DNA from 3 places in the Ewingella allii genome. Region 2 is predicted to be linked to each of the others. Evidence: predicted binding sites of a transcription regulator. Region 2 holds the regulator's gene; each other region holds the start of a gene.
What was found. Region 2 encodes CRP, which controls carbon source genes, mostly activating them, when cyclic AMP is high. Its sites were predicted from a motif close to ATGTGANNNNNNTCACAT; they were not measured.
Positions count from the first base shown of each region.

Region 1 (6,810 bases), on a different contig from region 2:
TCGCGCAACCGGCGAAGCAGCCAAAAAGCCCGCAAATGGTGTTTCCCGCGCCCTGCGCGATGCTTTCGCGATTGCCATTACCCTTCTTATTGCCCATTTCGTCCAGCACGGTCATGGTCAGCAGGGATTCAATCAGGCCGACCAGCGCGATCACCACCGCGTAAGGCAGCACCACCTTCAGCATCTCAAGGTTAAACGGCGCAACCGGCAGGCTGAAGTGAGGCAAAGCGCCGGAGATATCCGCCAAATCTCCGACTCGGAGCGTATGCAGATTAAAGCCAATCGCCACCGCCGCCACCACTATCAGGGCGGCCAGCGAAGAAGGAATAACGCGGGTCAGTTTTGGGAAGAGCACTACCACCAGAATCGCCAGCAGCACTAACCCGTACATCAGCGGCCCCTGCCCGGCAATCATGTGCAGTTGCGCCAGCATGATGACGATCGCCAGCCCGTTCACAAAGCCGTGAATAGCCGGAAGAGGCACCAGACGGATAAATTTCCCCAAACGGAAAACGCCGATCAGGATCTGAATTATCCCGGCAAATATCGTCGCCCACAGCACGTAGCCCATGCCGTGCTGTGCCGCGAGGCTCATCAACACCACCACAATCGAGCCCGCCGCGCCGGAGACCATGCCCGGCTTGCCGCCAAATAGCGCCGTGACTAAGCCAATAATGAAAGCCGTGTGCAAGCCGACAATGGGTGACAGACCGGCTACCAGCGAAAAACCTACGGCTTCGGGGATCATCGAAACCGCGACAACAAATCCCGCCAGAACTTCATTCTTGACGTCAGAAATCCTGAAATCTTTCAGGTTAAACATGATGTTATTCACTTTTTATTAATAGAAACCATTTCTCGCAGACGGAGAAACGCGTGCCGCAGAAGGCTTCACACAGTGGCAAAGCGCGGCAAAATGCACGGTGAAAACCGTTTACGGAAGGGAAAAACTCAAGGTGGCGTAAGCAAGAAAGACATCTGGCGCGTTTCCGGTTGGTTAAAACATTGTGATCAGTATCTAAAATGATCGGAATACTGGCAAGATTTTTAATCTCGAGTACTAGTAAGAGCCAACGCAGAGACGGTGCGAAGGATGCCGGAGATCGGCATTCTGTGTATAATGGCGGGCATAACGGTCATTACATCGTGCAATTAAACTTAATTGCTTGATAATTAAGATATTAAGGTGATAACAACATGGGATTCAAATGCGGTATCGTGGGCCTGCCGAACGTCGGTAAATCTACATTGTTCAACGCGCTGACTAAAGCGGGCATCGAGGCGGCGAACTTCCCGTTCTGCACTATCGAGCCTAACACTGGCGTGGTGCCAATGCCTGATTCACGTCTTGACCAACTGGCCGAGATCGTAAAACCGCAGCGCATTCTGCCTACTACCATGGAATTCGTTGATATCGCCGGTCTGGTGAAAGGCGCGTCTAAAGGTGAAGGCCTGGGTAACCAGTTCCTGACCAACATCCGTGAAACCGAAGCTATCGGCCACGTTGTGCGCTGTTTCGAGAATGACAACATCATTCACGTGAACAACAAAGTTGACCCGGCGGAAGACATTGATGTCATCAACACCGAGCTGGCCCTATCCGACCTCGACACCTGTGAGCGTGCGATCCACCGCGTGCAGAAACGTGCTAAAGGCGGCGATAAAGACGCAAAAGCCGAACTGGCTGCGCTGGAAAAATGCCTGCCACAGCTTTCCGAAGCTGGCATGCTGCGTGCGCTGGATCTGACTGACGAAGATAAAGCGGCGATCCGCTACCTGAGCTTCCTGACGCTAAAACCAACCATGTATATCGCTAACGTTAACGAAGACGGTTTTGAAAATAACCCGTACCTCGACACCGTTCGCAAAATCGCCGCTGCTGAAGGCTCTGTCGTAGTGGCAGTCTGCGCCGCGGTTGAATCTGATATCGCCGAGCTGGACGACGCTGATCGTGATGAGTTCATGGCCGAGCTGGGTCTGGAAGAGCCGGGCCTGAACCGCGTGATCCGCGCCGGTTATGAGCTGCTGAACCTGCAAACTTACTTCACCGCAGGCGTGAAAGAAGTCCGCGCCTGGACCATCCCTGTCGGCGCCACTGCCCCACAAGCAGCCGGTAAAATCCACACCGACTTCGAGAAAGGCTTTATACGCGCGCAAACCATCGCTTTCGAAGACTTCATCACCTACAAAGGTGAACAAGGCGCGAAAGAAGCCGGCAAAATGCGTTCAGAAGGTAAAGAGTACATCGTGAAAGATGGCGACGTGATGAACTTCTTGTTTAACGTCTAAGCCAATATTTGGGTAGCACAGACCCGAATAGTGTTAAAGAAACCCCATGCAGATGCGTGGGGTTTTTGTTTGATGGCATCCCAGATGACCTTCCACCTCAATAAAGGATATATTGAGGCACTAACCAAAATCATCACACTACAACGGACACCACCATGGCACTGATCCCCAAAAACTACTCGCGGTTGGAAAGCGGCTATCGCGAGAAAGCCTTAAAAATCTATCCGTGGGTTTGTGGGCGCTGCTCGCGTGAGTTTGTTTATTCCAACCTGCGCGAATTAACGGTTCACCATATCGATCACGACCACACCAACAACCCGGCGGATGGCAGTAACTGGGAGTTGTTGTGCCTGTATTGCCACGACCATGAACACTCGAAATACACCGAGGCGGACCAGTACGGCACAACCGTCGTCGCGGGGGAAGACGCGCAGGACGATATTGAAGCGGCGACTTATAATCCCTTCGCAGATTTAAAGTCGATGCTAAATAAGAAGAAGTAATTATGTAGATGTCAGCTTATGGCTGCATAAGCTGACTATAAAAACGACCATGTAACCGCGTTCTCCGCCCTACCTACCCCTCAACCACCATCACTTCAACCCCGGCTTTTCGCAGTCCGCTCAAACTCTCTTCAGGAATGCCGCTATCGGTAATAACCGTATGAATACGTTGAGTATCAATAATCTTGTGCAGGCTGGAGCGGTTAAATTTGCTGGAGTCGGTGACCACAATAATGTGCTCAGCGACTTCACACATCCGGCGGTTCAGGCGCGCTTCGTCTTCATTGTGGGTACTGACTCCGCGCTCGAGGCTGATGGCGTCGACGCCGAGAAAAAGGATATCGAAGTGGTAATTTTGCAGCGACTGGTCGGCCTGTTCACCATAGAAAGAGAGAGACTGGCGGCGTAGGTGCCCGCCGGTCATCAGCACGTCCACCCCTTCGGCTTCCACCAGCGCGTTGGCCACATTCATGCCATTGGTCATGGCAATCACCTCTTTATGATTACGCATATGGCGCGCAATTTCATAGGTGGTGGTGCCTGAGTCGAGAATGACGCGGTGGCCCGGCTTGATAAGATTGGCGGCAACCCGCGCAATGCTGCGCTTTAAAGAAGTATTAAGGGAGCTTTTATCTTCTACCGTCGGTTCAATCCCCGGCGTGTTGGCGTCGCAGACCAGCGCACCGCCGTAGGCTCGCACGGCGATGCCCTGCTTTTCCAGAAAGGCTAAATCGTTGCGGATAGTGACCGTGGAAACATTAAAAAATGCTGACAAATCATTAACCTGAACACTACCCTGTTGACGAAGACGCTGAATAATCTGCTCACGCCTTTCACTGGTCCCTGTTACCCGTTTTTCCATTGCCGAATCGGTATTGCTCATCATTAATCCTTTCTCGCGGCCTTTCGTTTCATTTCGCTTTACCTATTAACGCCTTTCTTTTGCTGAAATGCAAGCCTTTGCACGACGCGAAATCGGTGGAGCAATGGATAAAAAAACCTTTCACTACGTTTCTTTTGCGAAACAGATCGCATTTCCATTATCTTTCGTTTTGTTTTTATTGTTCGTTAAAGCAATATCCAACGAAATGAACCGAAAGAAAAATAACCATTAACCCCTTATGGAGTGGAAAGTGAAACATTTAACCGAGTTTGTGGCTGACCATAAGCAGGATAAAGGATGCGGCATCTTTGCCGTCTGTTCCGCGCATCCATTAGTGCTTGAAGCGGCAATACGTCACGCCAGGGAAACACAATCGCTCTTATTAATAGAAGCCACCTCCAATCAAGTGGATCAGTTTGGCGGCTACACCGGCATGACCCCGATAGACTTTCGTCACTTCGTTGAGCAAATGGCCGATGAGCACCACTTGCCGCGCCAACAGTTGATATTAGGTGGCGACCATTTGGGGCCAAATCGCTGGCAAACGGCGCCTGCCGCAGCAGCTATGGCGCATGCTGAAGAGCTGATTCGCCATTATGTTGCCGCGGGTTTTAAAAAAATCCATCTGGATTGCAGCATGTCCTGTGCCGATGACCCGGTGCCATTAACCGATGAGATCGTGGCTGAGCGTGCCGCACGACTTGCGCGAATTGCCGAGCAGACCGGCAAGGAAACATGGGGTTCCTCTGATCTGGTGTATGTCATTGGGACAGAAGTGCCGGTTCCGGGGGGCGCGCACGAAACGCTGTCGGCACTCACCGTGACCTCACCACAAGCAGCAAAAGCCACGCTGCAAGCTCATCGCCATGCTTTTGAACAACAGGGGCTGAACGAAATTTGGCCACGGATTATTGGGCTGGTCGTGCAGCCCGGCGTGGAATTCGATCATGCTCATATTATTGATTATCAACCTGAAAAATCTCTTGCTCTGAGTCAGACTATCGAAGAATTTGACACCATGGTCTTCGAAGCGCACTCCACCGATTATCAAACACCACTCGCCCTACGGCAGCTTGTTCAACATCACTTCGCTATTTTGAAAGTCGGCCCGGCGCTCACTTTTGCATTGCGCGAAGCCCTCTTTTCGCTGGCCGCCATCGAGCATGAACTTCGCCCTTCTCACCAGTGTTCTGGGCTGAGAGATGTCTTAGAAAGCGTGATGCAACAGCACCCCCAGCACTGGGAACAGCATTACCACGGCAATAACAATGAGCGCCGTCTGGCGCGCGGGTACAGCTATTCCGACCGCGTTCGCTACTACTGGCCGGATCACGACATTGACGAGGCTTATTCCCGTTTGATGACGCATTTGGCGGATCAATCTATTCCACTGCCGCTGATTAGCCAGTACCTACCCCTTCAATACAGCAGGGTTCGTGAAGGCCGACTGGCAGCCACACCGCATGAACTAATTATTGACCACATTCAGGATGTACTGCGTCAGTACCATGCTGCCTGCATGAGCACTTCGTCATCCCAATAACACAATGATAATAAGGAAGAAAATATGCCAAACATTGTTTTAAGTCGTATTGATGAGCGTCTGATCCACGGCCAGGTGGGTGTTCAGTGGGTCGGGTTTGCCGGGGCGAATCTGGTGTTAGTAGCCAATGATGAAGTGGCCGAAGATGAAGTTCAGCAGCATTTAATGGAAATGGTGTTGGCGGAGGGTATCGCCGTGCGCTTTTGGCCGCTGCAAAAGGTTATCGACAATATCCATCGTGCCAACGACAGGCAGAAAATCTTGCTGGTCTGCAAAAATCCGGCTGATTTTCTCATCCTCGCTAACGGCAAAGTGCCAGTAACACGCATCAACGTCGGCAACATGCACTATGCCGAAGGCAAGCAGCAGATTGCCAAAACCGTCTCGGTCGACGATCAGGACATTGCCGCTTTTAATGGCCTGAAAAAAGCCGGCGTGGAATGTTTTGTTCAGGGCGTACCTACCGAGCCAGCACAGGATCTCTACAAACTCCTTTGAGGTATTTTCTATGGAAATTAGCTTATTACAGGCAACGGCGTTAGGGATCCTGGCCTTTATTGCGGGATTGGATATGTTCAATGGCCTGACGCATATGCATCGCCCGGTAGTCCTTGGCCCCCTGGTCGGCCTGATTATGGGTGACCTTCACGCGGGAATATTGACCGGCGGTACGCTGGAATTGGTATGGATGGGGCTTGCGCCGCTGGCCGGTGCCCAGCCGCCGAATGTGATTATCGGCACAATTGTCGGCACCGCATTTGCTATTACCGCCAGAGTGAAGCCTGAAGTGGCCGTCGGCGTGGCCGTTCCCTTCGCCGTGGCGGTACAAATGGGCATTACCTTCTTATTCTCCATTATGTCTGGCGTGATGGCGCGCTGCGACCGCATGGCGGCCAACGCGGACACCAAAGGCATCGAAAGAGTTAACTATCTGGCGTTACTGACACTGGGGGCTTTCTATTTTCTCTGTGCCTTCCTGCCTATCTACTTCGGCGCGGATCACGCAAAAGCGGCCATTGATGTCTTACCGGCGCGCCTGATTGACGGCCTTGGCGTGGCGGGCGGCATTATGCCAGCCATCGGCTTTGCCGTGCTGCTGAAAATCATGATGAAAAACGTCTACATCCCCTATTTCATTCTTGGATTTGTTGCTGCCGCTTGGCTAAAACTCCCGGTACTGGCGATTGCCGCCGCCGCACTCGCCATGGCAATCATCGATTTTATGCGCAAAGACTCAGCCCCACTGCAGCCTTCCAGCTCTAAACAAGAGGAATTCGAAGATGGTATCTAATACTCAGGTTTTGCCAGGGATCAGCACCAGTGAGAAAACCGTGACGTCTGGCAGTGACAATATCTATGAAGATCAAACTATTGGCACCGAGCTGACTAAAAAAGATATTAACCGCGTGGCGTGGCGCTCCATGCTGCTGCAAGCCTCCTTTAACTATGAGCGTATGCAGGCTTCAGGCTGGCTATATGGGCTGCTGCCCGCTTTGAAAAAGATCCACACCAATAAAAATGATCTGGCGCGAGCCATGAAAGGCCATATGGGGTTCTTCAACACTCACCCTTTCCTGGTGACATTTGTCATC
Region 1 covers NZ_JAWUDN010000001.1:862,047-868,856, reverse strand. Annotated here, with positions in the region: gene SBO83_RS04160 (SulP family inorganic anion transporter) at 1-823, opposite strand, end outside; gene ychF (redox-regulated ATPase YchF) at 1,198-2,289, shown strand; gene yajD (HNH nuclease YajD) at 2,445-2,792, shown strand; gene SBO83_RS04145 (DeoR family transcriptional regulator) at 2,866-3,675, opposite strand; gene kbaZ (tagatose-bisphosphate aldolase subunit KbaZ) at 3,926-5,218, shown strand; gene agaV (PTS N-acetylgalactosamine transporter subunit IIB) at 5,243-5,716, shown strand; gene agaW (PTS N-acetylgalactosamine transporter subunit IIC) at 5,727-6,509, shown strand; gene agaE (PTS N-acetylgalactosamine transporter subunit IID) at 6,499-6,810, shown strand, end outside.
Region 1: SBO83_RS04145 (DeoR family transcriptional regulator) is a predicted target of CRP. The motif match lies at 3,810-3,827, and genes of this name have one in related genera.

Region 2 (6,810 bases):
TTGCCGCTGGAGGATTTGATTCGTGAGCCGCTGTTTCGCGCCCCCTTTGGCGTGCTGGCGCGGCGCGGGCACCCTCTGGCACAGGCGAAAACCTTAGATGAGCTACAGGGCGCGCGCTGGGTCTTTCCTGAAACGGATATGGGCTATTACCGACAGCTACAGTTGACCATGGCGGCGTTTTATCAGGCTGGCCCGGCACCATTGCGCACGGATTCCGTGGTTTGCGGGCTGAATATGGTGTTGCAGTCGGATTATCTGACCATTGTGGCGCGCGCGATGTACGCCCCTTTTCATCTGGAGGACAAACTCTGCTTGCTGGACATTGATACTCTGCCGGAGGCGGAATACTGCGTATTCTATTCGCAAAAATCGCCGCTAACCTTTGCGGCGCGGCGATTCTTAGAGTTATTGCGGCTGAAGTGTCAGCAGTACCCTTGGTAACGCTTATTCCGCTTCGACGATTTCAAAGCTGTGGGTGATGGTGGCGGCTTTGCCCAGCATCAATGAAACAGAACAGTATTTCTCGGCGGACAAGGCCACGGCGCGCTCGACCACTTTGTCAGTCAAATCTTTGCCGCTGACAATAAAATGCAGGTTGATGCGCGTGAACAGGCGCGGTGCTTCTTCGCGGCGTTCTGAGGTCAGTTTCACTTCGCAATTGTGCACCTCGTTGCGACCTTTTTGCAGAATCGACACCACGTCGATGGCGCTGCAACCTCCCGCAGACATCAGCAACATTTCCATCGGGCTTGGGGCCTTGTCGCCCGCATTGCCGTCCATCAGAACCTGATGTCCAGAGGCGGATTCACCCAAAAATGTCAGCCCTTCAACCCATTTTACCCGTGCCTGCATGTGCCATACTCCTGATGCGTTTATGAAGCAGAAATTTCCTTCAGACTACTCTTTTAGAAAAAAACCGGCAACGTAACCCGATCGCCATCATGCTGAAGCGAGACAACAGAAGACACCCGCGCAAACCTGTGCTACAAACAAAGCCGTTACACACTGTTTCAGTAAATTGCGGTGATGGGTTTGTGGTTTTCACTCTGAAGCCACGGTGTTAACAGAAATATTCAGATTCTTGTTTCACTCCGACTCCCGCTTGCAGCATTGCTGGACAGTTCATATGCTAAAAGGGCGCGTATTTAAAGACGCCGTACAGGGAACTCTGAGCCCTGTGATTTTGGGCAGCGATAACAACAGAGGATAATAGCAAATGGTTCTCGGCAAGCCACAAACAGACCCTACTCTCGAATGGTTCCTGTCTCACTGTCATATACATAAGTATCCTTCTAAAAGTACGCTGATTCACCAAGGTGAAAAGGCCGAAACGCTTTACTACATCGTGAAAGGGTCGGTTGCCGTCCTGATTAAAGATGAAGAAGGCAAAGAGATGATACTGTCCTACCTGAATCAAGGTGACTTCATCGGCGAGCTGGGACTCTTCGAAGAAGGTCAGGAACGTAGTGCTTGGGTTCGTGCAAAAACTGCCTGCGAAGTGGCTGAAATTTCCTATAAAAAATTCCGCCAGTTGATTCAGGTTAATCCGGACATTCTGATGCGCTTATCCGCTCAGATGGCGACACGCCTGCAAGTAACCTCTGAGAAAGTCGGTAACCTGGCTTTCCTCGACGTTACCGGCCGTATCGCGCAGACCTTGCTGAATCTGGCAAAACAACCGGATGCGATGACTCACCCAGACGGGATGCAGATCAAAATCACTCGTCAGGAAATTGGCCAGATCGTGGGTTGCTCCCGCGAAACCGTTGGTCGAATTCTAAAAATGCTGGAAGATCAGAGCCTGATCTCCGCTCACGGTAAAACGATTGTCGTTTACGGCACACGTTAATTCCCTGAGAAACGGCGCGGCAGGCAACTGTCGCGCCGTTTTTATTGGAGCCTAGGGAGACTGATTGATAGTGCGTGTTAAGCAGCAACGCATGAGATTGTGGCGTCGGTTTTTCTATCATCCCGAGGTCAACTACGCGCTACGCCAGACGCTGGTACTGGCAATTCCGGTCGCTATCGGCTGGATGTTCGGCCAGTTGCAAATGGGCCTGCTGTTCTCGCTGGTGCCCGCCTGCTGCAACATTTCTGGTCTGGATACTCCCCACAAACGCTTTTTCAAACGCCTGATTGTCGGCGGCTCTCTGTTTGCATTCGGCAGCGTGATGCTGCAACTGATGCTGGTGAATTGGCACATTCCCCTGCCCCTTATTATGTTATCGCTGGCGCTGATTATTGGCGTGACCGGCGAGATTGGCCCACTGCACGCGCGTTTACTGCCGGGTGCGCTGGTGGCCACCATTTTCACCCTGAGCATGGCCGGGCTGGTGCCCATCTGGCACGCGCCGCTGCTGTATATCGTCGGCACTGCGTGGTACGGGCTGTTTAACTGGGTTTGGTTTCGCCTCTCTGAAGAGCAACCAATGCGCGAAACCCTCAGCCAGCTTTATATCCAGCTGGCCGACTATTTCGAAGCCAAATACAGCCTGCTCACCCAACACACCGATCCGGAAACCGCGCTGCCGCCGCTGCTGAAACGCCAGCAGCAGGTGATCGATCTGATCGCCCTGCTCTACCAGCAATTGCACATGTTGCCGCAGCAGGGGCATCACCAGCACAAGAGGCTGTTTCAGCGTTTTCAGGTGGCGCTCGATTTACAGGAGCACATCGCCGTCAGCCTGCATTTGCCCGAAGAAGTGCAGAAGCTGGTGGAAGAGAGCCACGCCGAGGCGGTGATTCGCCGCAATGCGCAGGTGATCGCCGCCCGTCTGCGAGTGATCGCCGATGACATTCTCTATCACCGCCGCTCGGACCGTTTCAACATGACCAATGAACTCGCGGCGCTGGAGAAAATTGCCTCGCGCTATCGCGATAACCCGGTCGGCCAATTCTGTTATTACCACTTTAGCCGTATTGCTCGCTTGCTGCGCACTCAGCGCCCACTCTACCGCCGCGACCTAATGCAGACGCAAAACCGCCTGCCGTTCTGGCCTGCGCTGAAAAGCTATCTCTCTTTTAAATCCGCCGCGCTACGCAATGCCGCCCGGCTGGGCGTGATGCTGGCTATTGGCAGCAGTCTCGGGCTGTTTTTCAATTTGCCGAAGCCCTATTGGATTTTGATGACGGTGATGTTGGTCAGCCAAAACGGCTACAACGCCACGCGGGTGCGGATCCAGCACCGTGCGCTCGGCACGCTGGTTGGGCTGCTGGTCGCCTCGGGGCTGTTGCAGTTGCAGCTTCCCGAAAGCGTTACCCTACTGAGCATGCTGGTGATCACCGTGGTGTCTTACACCGTGCTGCGCAAGAACTACGGGCTGGCGACCATTGGTATTACGGTGACGGCGGTGTACACCCTGCAACTGCTGGCGATGAACGGCGCACACTTCCTCGTCCCAAGGCTTATCGACACCCTGATTGGCTGCGCGCTGGCCTTCGGCGGCACCCTGTGGCTGTGGCCGCAGTGGCAGAGCGGGCTGTTGCGGCAAAATGCCTATCAGGCGCTGGAGAGCGACCAAACCGCCATCCGCCTGCTGCTCGAGGAAGACCCCGACCCGGAGAAACTGGCTTATGCGCGCATGAAGGTCAATCAGGCTCATAACGCGCTGTTTACCTCATTGAATCAGGCCATGCAGGAGCCGGGCTTTAATTCGCGCTATCTGGCCGATATGCGTCTGTGGGTGACCCACAGCCAGTTTATCGTCGAGCATATCAACGCCATGACCATTCTGGCTCGCGAACACTATATGCTGACCCCGCAGTTAGCGATGGATTATCTACAGCGTTGCGAAATCGCGCTGCAAAGCTGCCAACAGCGCCTGACCTACGATGGCCCAAGTAGTGAAAACAGCCTGTTCGCCGCGCCCGAGTTGCACCCCGACATGCCGATAACCGAGATGGAACGCCACCTGCGCCGCGTGCTGTCGCACCTCAGCGTGATGCACACGATTTCTTCACTCGCGTGGAAACAGCGCCCTCATCATGGGGTTTGGTTGACGAGGCGCGTTAAGGGGGGATGAGCAGATGGCGATCAGCGGGCGCTCTTCAATTCAACTTCAAGGTCAAGGTCGTGGGCATCGGCCCACACCGACCAGGGGGCGGCCTATCGCCGCCGCCCCCTGGACCCCCAGGCTCTTTTACTGCGCGCTCCGCTCGTTAGGCGGACGTGTTTCAGGTACTTCCGTTATCCACCGCAAAATGTCGCCGCTTAGGCGGTACCTTCGCTTCAGGCTTCGAGCCATAGGTCTCGAACCATTCGCTCAGCGCCATTTTTGACTGCGGTTTTGAGGCATCTCAACCGTGCCGTTTCAGTGATTTTGCTTTGCTCCCTCGCCTATTTAGGGGAGCAGAATAGCACTCCACTGAAACGGCACGGTGTAGAAGCCAGTAGGCCGCGTTCAGAAGTGACGCCGAGCAAGAGGTGGAAAACCGCGTGGCTTTTTACGCGGGTTGTAATCCCGCAGCGAGGGAACCGCCTAAGCGGCGGCTCTTCGCGGCTGTCACAAAGGTGCCTGAAACATGTCCATTCCAACCCTGCGCAGCCTCGGTCTTCCAACAGCGAAAACGCAGGATTCCAAAGGGTTTCGTTTAAAACCCTTTGGGCCAGTGTGGGCGGCGAGCCCACGGTCTTAACGTTAAAAGCGTCCGTCTCGCCTACGCCACCACCTTCCTAATGGCCTGCTTAAAGCGCTCCATCCCTTCTCTGATATCAGCAAACTCAATTACCAGCGATGGCGCGAAACGGATCACGTTCGGGCCGGCGACCAGTATCATTAAACCGGATTCGGCGGCGGCTTTGAGGAAATCACCGGCGCGGTTTTTATAGGTGTCGGCAAGCTCGGCGCCAATCAGCAGCCCCTGCCCGCGCAGAGATTTGAACAGGCCGAACTCTTCATTAATCGCTTCCAGCGCCTGAATGAATTTCTCGCGGCGCTCCGCCACGCCCGACAATACCTCTGGCGTGTTAATAATATCTAGCGCGGCACCAGCCACGGCGCAGGCCAGTGGGTTGCCGCCGTAGGTGGTGCCGTGCTTGCCCGGCTCCATGACTGACGCCACTTCTTCCGTTGCCAGCATCGCGCTGACTGGGAAACCGCCGCCCAGCGCTTTTGCGGTGGTGATAATGTCCGGCTTCACGCCGTAATGCATATAGCTGAACAGCTTGCCGGAACGGCCCATGCCGGTTTGAACTTCGTCGAGCACCAACAAGGCTTGATGCTTATCGCACAGTTCGCGCAGACCTTGCATGAACTCTTGCGTGGCAGGCGTAACACCGCCTTCGCCCTGTACCGGCTCGACCACGATGGCGCAGGTGTGGTCATCAATCACGGCTTTAACGGCGTCGAGATCGTTGAAAGGCACATGGACTATGTCGGCAGGTTTTGGACCAAAGCCGTCGGAGTATTTCGGCTGCCCGCCCACGGTAACGGTGAAGAAAGTGCGGCCGTGGAAGGCGTTGTGGAAGGCAATGATTTTGCTTTTATAAGGGCTGTGGCGATGCGCGGCGTAGTAGCGTGCCAGCTTAAAGGCGGCCTCGTTGGCCTCGGCGCCAGAGTTAGCAAAAAATACGCGATCGGCAAAGGTCGCGTCGATCAGCTTCTGCGCCAGTCGTAATGCCGGTTCATTGGTGAAGACGTTACTCACATGCCACAGGGTTTCACCCTGCTCATGCAACGCTTTCACTAACACCGGATGGCAATGCCCCAGCGCGGTGACCGCAATACCGCCCGCAAAATCAACATACTCGGTACCCTGCTGATCCCAAACGCGGCTGCCTTTCCCTTTCACCGGAATGAACTGCGCTGGTGCATAAACCGGCAAAATAGTCCGATCGTGATCTTGACGCGTTACCGCTGATTTTTCCGCCATTATTTACATCCCCTTCAATACATTGCCTGACATAGCTTGTTGCTAACAAGCATGGTGCAGAGAGATCCACAGCCGACACGGATGTGAAAATATAGTCATAAAATATGCATAATAAATCACCCACAAGCAAACGGAAATCTGCCTTTGCAGGGAAGAAATTCTAAAGGGGGAGTTAAGCCATTAAATCTTAAGAAAATTATCTAACAGCTGGTGGCCCTGTTCGCTGAGGATGCTTTCGGGATGGAACTGCACCCCATGAAGAGGAAGCTGCTTATGGGCGATGCCCATGATCTCATCGGGATGACCATCGCGCTCAGTCCACGCGGTGAGAGTGAAACAGTCCGGCAGGCTTTCAGGGGTAACGATAAGGGAGTGATAGCGGGTGACGGTCAGCGGGTTGTTTAAACCCCGAAAAACGCTTTCTCCGTTGTGGCGAATAGACGAGGTTTTGCCGTGTACCGCCTTTCGGGCACGCACCACGCGGCCGCCAAAGGCCTGCGCCATAGCCTGATGACCAAGGCAGACGCCCAAAATCGGCAGCTTTTGGGCAAAATGGGTGATGGCGGCGAGGGAGATGCCCGCGTCGTCTGGGGTACAAGGGCCGGGCGAGATAACCAGATGGGAAGGAGCCAACTGCTCAATGTCGGCGAGGCTGAGTTGATCGTTACGCTTAACTAAAACGTCGGCACCCAGCTCGCAAAAATATTGATACAGGTTGTAGGTAAAGGAGTCGTAGTTGTCGATGAGCAGCAGCATTTCAGAGGTATCCCACTGATAAGTAAAAACATTCAGCTTCATCTACACTCAGATATCTACAGCAATCCACGCAATTCATTTTCGACCTGGCTTTTACCTAAATAAGTGCGGGCATTCTTGCACAAGCAGAAGGTATTGTGAAACCAGCCAGGCCGCTTCGCGTCAGATTATTCGACTAGGGCG
Region 2 covers NZ_JAWUDN010000005.1:303,135-309,944, reverse strand. Annotated here, with positions in the region: gene SBO83_RS13800 (LysR substrate-binding domain-containing protein) at 1-441, shown strand, start outside; gene SBO83_RS13795 (OsmC family protein) at 445-852, opposite strand; gene crp (cAMP-activated global transcriptional regulator CRP) at 1,217-1,849, shown strand; gene SBO83_RS13785 (YccS/YhfK family putative transporter) at 1,947-4,022, shown strand; gene argD (bifunctional acetylornithine/succinyldiaminopimelate transaminase) at 4,657-5,874, opposite strand; gene SBO83_RS13775 (aminodeoxychorismate synthase component II) at 6,052-6,627, opposite strand; gene SBO83_RS13770 (ABC transporter transmembrane domain-containing protein) at 6,803-6,810, opposite strand, start outside.

Region 3 (6,810 bases), on a different contig from region 2:
TTGGCGCGTCGGTGATCGTCATGCGCGCGCGTCGCCAGAATGGACAAACAGGGTCAGAAACATCGGTGAAACAGGGCGTGTCAGCGTCAGAGCTTTCAATAAAAGAACAACAGCGGCTGGCGCAGTTACTGACTGATGTCACGAAGACAGAGAGCGACGGGAAAGGATCATGAGTATTTTTTGGCTGACTATTGTAGTGATGCTTATTATCGCGCTGGCACTGTTTTTGGTGCCGGTGATGCGTCGCGACAGGGCAGAACACACGTCGCGCGATGTGCTGAACAAAGCTTTTTACCAACATCGTCTGAGCGAGCTTGAGCAAGACGAAGAGCAGGGCGTGGTTGACGAGCGCCCGCAGCATATTCGCGAATTGCAGGAAAACCTGCTGAGTGATATTCCCGAAGAGCAGCAGCGCGCCGCGCAGCCAATTGGCCGTTGGACGCTGGTGCCGGGCGCACTGTTACTCGTGCTGGTCACGCTAGGGTTCTACCTCTATTCCGGCGGTTTAACCCAGGTTAGCGCGTGGAATAATGTCATGCAGCGCATGCCAGATTTACGCCACCGCGTGGCCGATGACAATGCGCCAGCCTTAACCATGAATGACGTGCAGGATCTCGGCTTAGGGCTGCGTACCGAATTGCAGCGCGACCCGAACAATGCGCAAGACTGGATGATGCTGGGCCGCGTGGGGATGGCGCTGGATAATGCCAATACCGCGACGCAGGCTTTTGCCCATGCTTACCAGCTTTCGCCGAACAATATGGATATCAAGCTCGGATATGCGGAAGTGTTAACTCGCTCCGGCGATCCGCAAGATAACATTAGCGGCGGCAAACTGTTGCGCAGTATGCTGGAACAAAATCAGGGCAACCTACGCGTCCTGAGTTTGCTAGCCTACAATGAATTTGAGCAGGGGCATTATCCGCAGGCCATTGGTGCCTGGGAGCTAATGCTGAAGATTCTGCCAGCCGGGGATAAACGTGCTGAAATGGTTCGCGCCAGTATTGAGCAGGCGAAGGCCAAATCGGGGCAGAACTCCGCTAAATTGGCGGTTAACGTGACGCTATCTGATAACGCCGCGAAGAGTATTCCGCAGCAAGGCACGGTGTTTATTTCGGTCACCGATGGTAGCAGCCCAGTGCCGATTGCCGTGAAGAAACTGCCTCTAAGCCGCTTCCCGCTTGCCATGACAATGGATGATTCCAATGCCATGATGCCGGAAAGATTGCTTTCTTCGCTGCATCAGTTAAAAGTACGCGTTCGAATTTCACAAAACGGACTGGCAACGCCAGCCGCAGGTGACTGGTACGGCGACAGTCCGCTGACTGATTTTTCCGGCAATGGACAGGTCAGCATTGAGATCAATCAGCAGGTTCCCTGATAGCGGAACTGAAGAAAAATAGGGAGATATCCATGAACTTACGCCTGACTGGGCTGGCGTTTGCGACCGCGCTGCTGGTGGGTTGTGCCGGTACATCATCGGACAGCCAACCGCAGGGACGTTCTGATCCGCTTGAAGGTTTCAACCGGACAATGTTCGACTTCAACTACAACATCATGGACCCTTATGTTCTTCGTCCTGTTGCTGTGGCGTGGAGAAACTATGTGCCTGTGCCAGCGCGTAACGGGATGACTAACTTCTTCGATAACCTCGACGAACCTGCCAGCATGGTCAACGCCTTCGCACAGGGTGACCCATACCGTGCGATGATTCACTTTAACCGTTTCTTCCTCAACACCCTGCTGGGGATGGGCGGCCTGATTGACGTAGCGTCAATGGCTAACCCGAAACTGGCGAAAGAAGAGAAGCGCGGCTTTGGCACCACCTTGGCGCACTATGGCGTAGGCTACGGCCCATACGTGCAACTTCCGGCTTACGGCAGTTTCACCCTGCGTGACGAGGGCGGCGACACCGTCGATTACCTCTATCCGATGCTCAGCTACCTGACCTTCTGGATGTCGGCCGGTAAGTTCGTGCTTGAGGGCGTTGAGACTCGTGCTGAATTGCTCGACTCCGATCCTATCCTGCGTAACTCGTCTGACCCTTACCTGATGGTGCGTGAAGCTTACTTCCAGCGTCACGACTTCTTGGCCAGCGGCGGCAAGTTAACCCCGCAGAACAACCCGAACGCCGCAGCGATTCAGGATGATCTGCAAAGCATCGACTCAGCTAACTGATTCAGATGCTGCCCATAAAAAAAGCGCCTTTCGGCGCTTTTTTTGTGTCTGGCAATCAACAATCTACGCCAGATATTGCAAGCTGTAGCATTAGAAACTGTAGTTAAAGTTAGCACCGTACAGCATCGCGGTACCTTTGGCCTGGAACTCATAGTTCGGCACGCCATTAGCCACTTTCTCGCTGATGTTAACCGTCTGGCCGTGCATGTAAGACACACCCAGATCAACAGACGCATCTTTGTTAAACGCATAAGTGGTACCGGCGCTTATCCAGAAACGGTCTTGGTCAGGAATAGAGATGGTGCGGTTGTCTGCTGGAACCGGGCTATCGTCGAAGGCGATGCCGGTACGGAAAGTCCAGTTATCGTCATAGTAATAGGTGGTACCCAGCGCGATGCGGTAAGCATCGTGATAGTTTTCTTCTTTTTGGAACAGCGTCTGGCCGTTATTGCCAGTGGCTTTCAGCTCCTGGAATTCGCTCCAGCTGGTGTAAGCCAGGCTATAGTGAATCGCCCATTTCGGTGCCACTTTGTTATAACCTGAGATTTCCCACATTTCTGGCAAGTTCAGTGTCAAAGAGCCAGGAATAGTGCTGCCGCCGGTGCCGCCCGCCTGAACTGGGACGCTGTTGCGGTAATCGCCTTTAAAGTCGATATCCACTTTGGAACGGTAGGTGAAACCGTAGCGGTTATTTTCATCCACTTCATACAGGATACCGGCGTTCCAGCCATAACCCCATTCGTCACCTTTCAGGTGAGCAATCTCGGTTTTTGCCGGGAGCTGGCCGCGAGACTGAATTGGGCCAAGTTCACCCGCGGTACGGCTGATTTTCGCTTTGGCCCACACGGCGTCGAAGCCTAAACCTAAGCTGAAGTGCTCGTTAACACGGTACGCGGCGCTTAAGTTGTTGTTGATGGTGATCAGGTCGGTTTTGCCGCCTAAAGGACCTGCCGCGTAGTTGTCATTGAACTCGGTCGCCAGACCATAGTTGGAGGTGGAAGATGCTCCCAACGCCCACTTGTCGTTCAACGGCAGAATAAAGTGCAGGTTTGGCACCCACTGGTTTGGCGCGATGTTATCGGCGTCAGTGCTGTTGCCAGTGATTGGCGAGCGACCCGTAATGTTGACGTCAGGCGCGACGTAAATCGCACCGCCGGAGAAAGAAGGGCGATCAAACATGGTCATGGTTGCCGGGTTTCGGCTGCCAGATGCTGCGGTATCAGCAATGGCCCCTTCACCTGAAAACGAACGGCCAAGACCGGCTGCGGTGTATTCATTTAACTGAAAACCGGCCGCATACACGTTTGAGGAAACAATTGCCACTGCAGCTGCCAGAGCTGATCTTTTCAACAGGTTTTTCTGGTTCATGACCAAAACCTCAATTTTATGTTTTTATCAAACAATGTTACATCATGTAACAATGAGCGCGGGATTGTAGGGTTCGTTCTCAGTCTGACAAATCAGACCAGTGAGCGAAGTATAGGTCCGACCTGTACACATGTTGCAATGATGTTTCATGGATATTTCCAATTTGATGCCAGAAATTAGATCCGCTTAACAAAAAACATACAGCTCCGGCGGAACTTAATAACTTGGAAGATAAAAATTGGTGACATTTATAACCTTTTGAATTTATTTCTGTGATATTAGTCACTTAAAAGACACACAAAAAGTAAGTGCTAGGCGTAGCGGCTGAGCAGGCGTAAAATAGTGGATGAAAATACACCTTTGAATGACCAACAGGGCCGACCGCCAAGGCGTAAATTTGGCCCAGGAGAAGATTATGTCCGAAGCAACTTTGTCATCGAAATCCACCCAGCCTCTGCACTCCATTAACAAATGCGGCGCGGAAGAAACGGCGGCCTGCTGTTGCGTTGACGTCGGTACTATCATGGACAACACCGACTGCACCGCCTCCTACAGTCACGTTTTTGCCAACGAAGCCCAGGCCAATGAGATGTTAAATAGCCTGACCGCCAAAGCGCGCGCGGTGGAATCTGAGCCTTGCGTCATTGATAGCCGAATTGAAAAGGTTGAAGGCGGCGTTGAGCTGAATATCGACTTCACATTCTCATGCCAAGCTGAAACCATGATCTTCCAGCTAGGGTTGCGCTAAATCCAACCTGCAAAATTCTCTCAGTTCTCCAAGCCGCGACCCCTGTGTCGCGGTTTTTTTTTGCAGTCGCTCGCAGTTCCCTCCTTTAGGCATTTGCTAAATATAAACATATGGTTAAAACTGACTTATCAGGTCTGACCTCTTAAATTGGAGTCCGTATGAATAAGGTTATCCCGCTGGTGACGCGTGAAGGCGATCGCATCGCGATTGTCGATGGTTTACGCACGCCATTCGCCAAGCAGGCCACGGCGTACCACGGCATTCCGGCGGTTGATTTGGGTAAGATGGTGGTCAGTGAACTGCTGGCAAAAAGCGGCATTGACCCCAAAATCATCGATCAGCTGGTGTTTGGGCAGGTGGTGCAAATGCCCGAAGCACCGAATATTGCGCGCGAAATCGTGCTCGGTACTGGCATGAGTGTCTCGACGGATGCCTACAGCGTCTCCCGCGCCTGCGCCACTAGTTTTCAGGCCGTAGCCAATGTGGCGGAAAGCATCATTAGCGGCTCGGTCAGTATCGGCATCGCCGGGGGCGCGGACTCCTCTTCGGTCTTGCCGATTGGGGTCAGTAAACGGCTGGCTCGCACTTTAGTCGATGTGAATAAAGCCCGCACGCTGTCACAGCGCCTGGCGCTGTTTAGCAAATTGAAATTCCGCGACTTGCTGCCGGTGCCGCCCGCCGTGGCCGAGTACTCCACCGGCCTGCGCATGGGTGACACCGCCGAACAGATGGCGAAAACCCATGGTATTTCCCGCCAGCAGCAGGACGAACTGGCGCACCGTTCCCACACTTTAGCGACTCAGGCGTGGGAAAATGGCTATCTTGATTCGCAGGTGATGGCCGCCCAAGTGCCGCCGTACCGCGACGTGTTGCAGAAAGACAACAATATTCGCACCCAGTCTGAACTGAGCCAATACACCAAACTTCGCCCAGCCTTTGATCGCCGCCACGGCACGGTCACGGCGGCAACCAGTACGCCTTTAACCGATGGCGCGGCGGCGGTGCTGATGATGAGTGAATCCCGCGCGCGCGAACTCGGCCTAACGCCGCTGGGTTATCTGAAAAGCTTCGCCTTCGCCGCCATCGACGTTTGGGAAGATATGCTGTTAGGCCCGGCCTACGCCACGCCGATTGCGCTAGACAGGGCAGGGCTGACGCTCAGCGATTTGGACTTAATTGAGATGCACGAGGCTTTCGCCGCACAAACGCTGGCAAACATCAAAATGTTCGCCAGTGAGACGTTCGCCCGCGAGAAGCTGGGGCGTGAGCAATCCATCGGCGAAATAGACTGGGAGAGATTCAACGTGCTCGGCGGCTCTCTGGCCTATGGCCATCCTTTTGCCGCCACCGGCGCGCGCATGATCACCCAAACATTACACGAGCTTCGCCGTCGCGGCGGGCGTTACGGGCTGACCACTGCCTGCGCGGCGGGTGGATTAGGTGCCGCAATGATTCTGGAGGCAGCCGAATGACCGACGATCTGTTCTTACTGGAGAACCAGCCCGATTCTGCATTCAAACTGACCTTTACCAACCAGCACGTTGGCATCATCACCATCGACGTGCCGAATGAAAAGGTGAATACCTTAAAGGCTGAATTTGTTGAACAAATCGGCACGATTTTGCAGAAAGCCCAGCAATATTCACAGTTGAAAGGGCTGGTACTGATTTCCGGCAAAACCGACTCTTTTATTGCCGGGGCCGATATCAGCATGATCAGCGGCTGTAAAACGGCCCGCGAGGCCAGTGAGTTAGCCACCAAAGGCCAGACGGTGATGTCGCACATTTCGGCATTCCCGGTGCCGGTGGTGGCCGCCATTCACGGAGCCTGCCTCGGCGGCGGGCTAGAGTTGGCGCTGGCCTGCCATTCGCGAATTTGCTCCCTCGACGATAAAACGCAGCTTGGGCTGCCTGAAGTGCAGCTTGGCCTGTTGCCGGGTTCCGGCGGCACGCAGCGACTGCCAAGGCTAATTGGCGCGCCGAAAGCGCTGGATATGATGCTCACCGGGCGCAGCATTCGCGCCAAGCAGGCTCAGCGAATGGGGCTGGTGGATGACGCCGTGCCTCAATCCATTTTGCTGCAAACTGCCATTGAGCGCGTGCTGCAAGGGCGCAAAACCCGCGCTCCACTGCCTTGGCAGGCGCGTTTGGCGGGCGGCCCCTTGGGCAAGGCACTCCTATTCTCGGTGGTTCGCAAAAAGACCCGAGCCAAAACTCACGGCAACTACCCGGCTACCGAAAAGATCATCGATGTGGTCAAGCAGGGGCTGGATAGCGGGCGTACCAGTGGTTATCAGGCCGAGGCCGAAGCCTTTGGCGAGCTGGTGATGACGCCACAGTCGGCCGCGCTGCGCGGCTTGTTCTTTGCCTCCACGGCGCTGAAAAAAGAGCGCGGGGCAGACGCCGATCCGCTGCCACTGCGCAGAGTGGGCATTCTCGGCGGCGGGCTAATGGGCGGCGGTATCGCCAATGTCACCGCCACGCGCGCGGGCCTGCCGGTGAGGATCAAAGACATTA
Region 3 covers NZ_JAWUDN010000009.1:21,470-28,279, forward strand. Annotated here, with positions in the region: gene SBO83_RS17490 (cytochrome c-type biogenesis protein CcmH) at 1-173, shown strand, start outside; gene ccmI (c-type cytochrome biogenesis protein CcmI) at 170-1,381, shown strand; gene mlaA (phospholipid-binding lipoprotein MlaA) at 1,414-2,178, shown strand; gene fadL (long-chain fatty acid transporter FadL) at 2,269-3,546, opposite strand; gene SBO83_RS17510 (YfcZ/YiiS family protein) at 3,962-4,294, shown strand; gene fadI (acetyl-CoA C-acyltransferase FadI) at 4,453-5,766, shown strand; gene fadJ (fatty acid oxidation complex subunit alpha FadJ) at 5,763-6,810, shown strand, end outside.
Region 3: SBO83_RS17510 (YfcZ/YiiS family protein) is a predicted target of CRP. The motif match lies at 3,817-3,834, and genes of this name have one in related genera.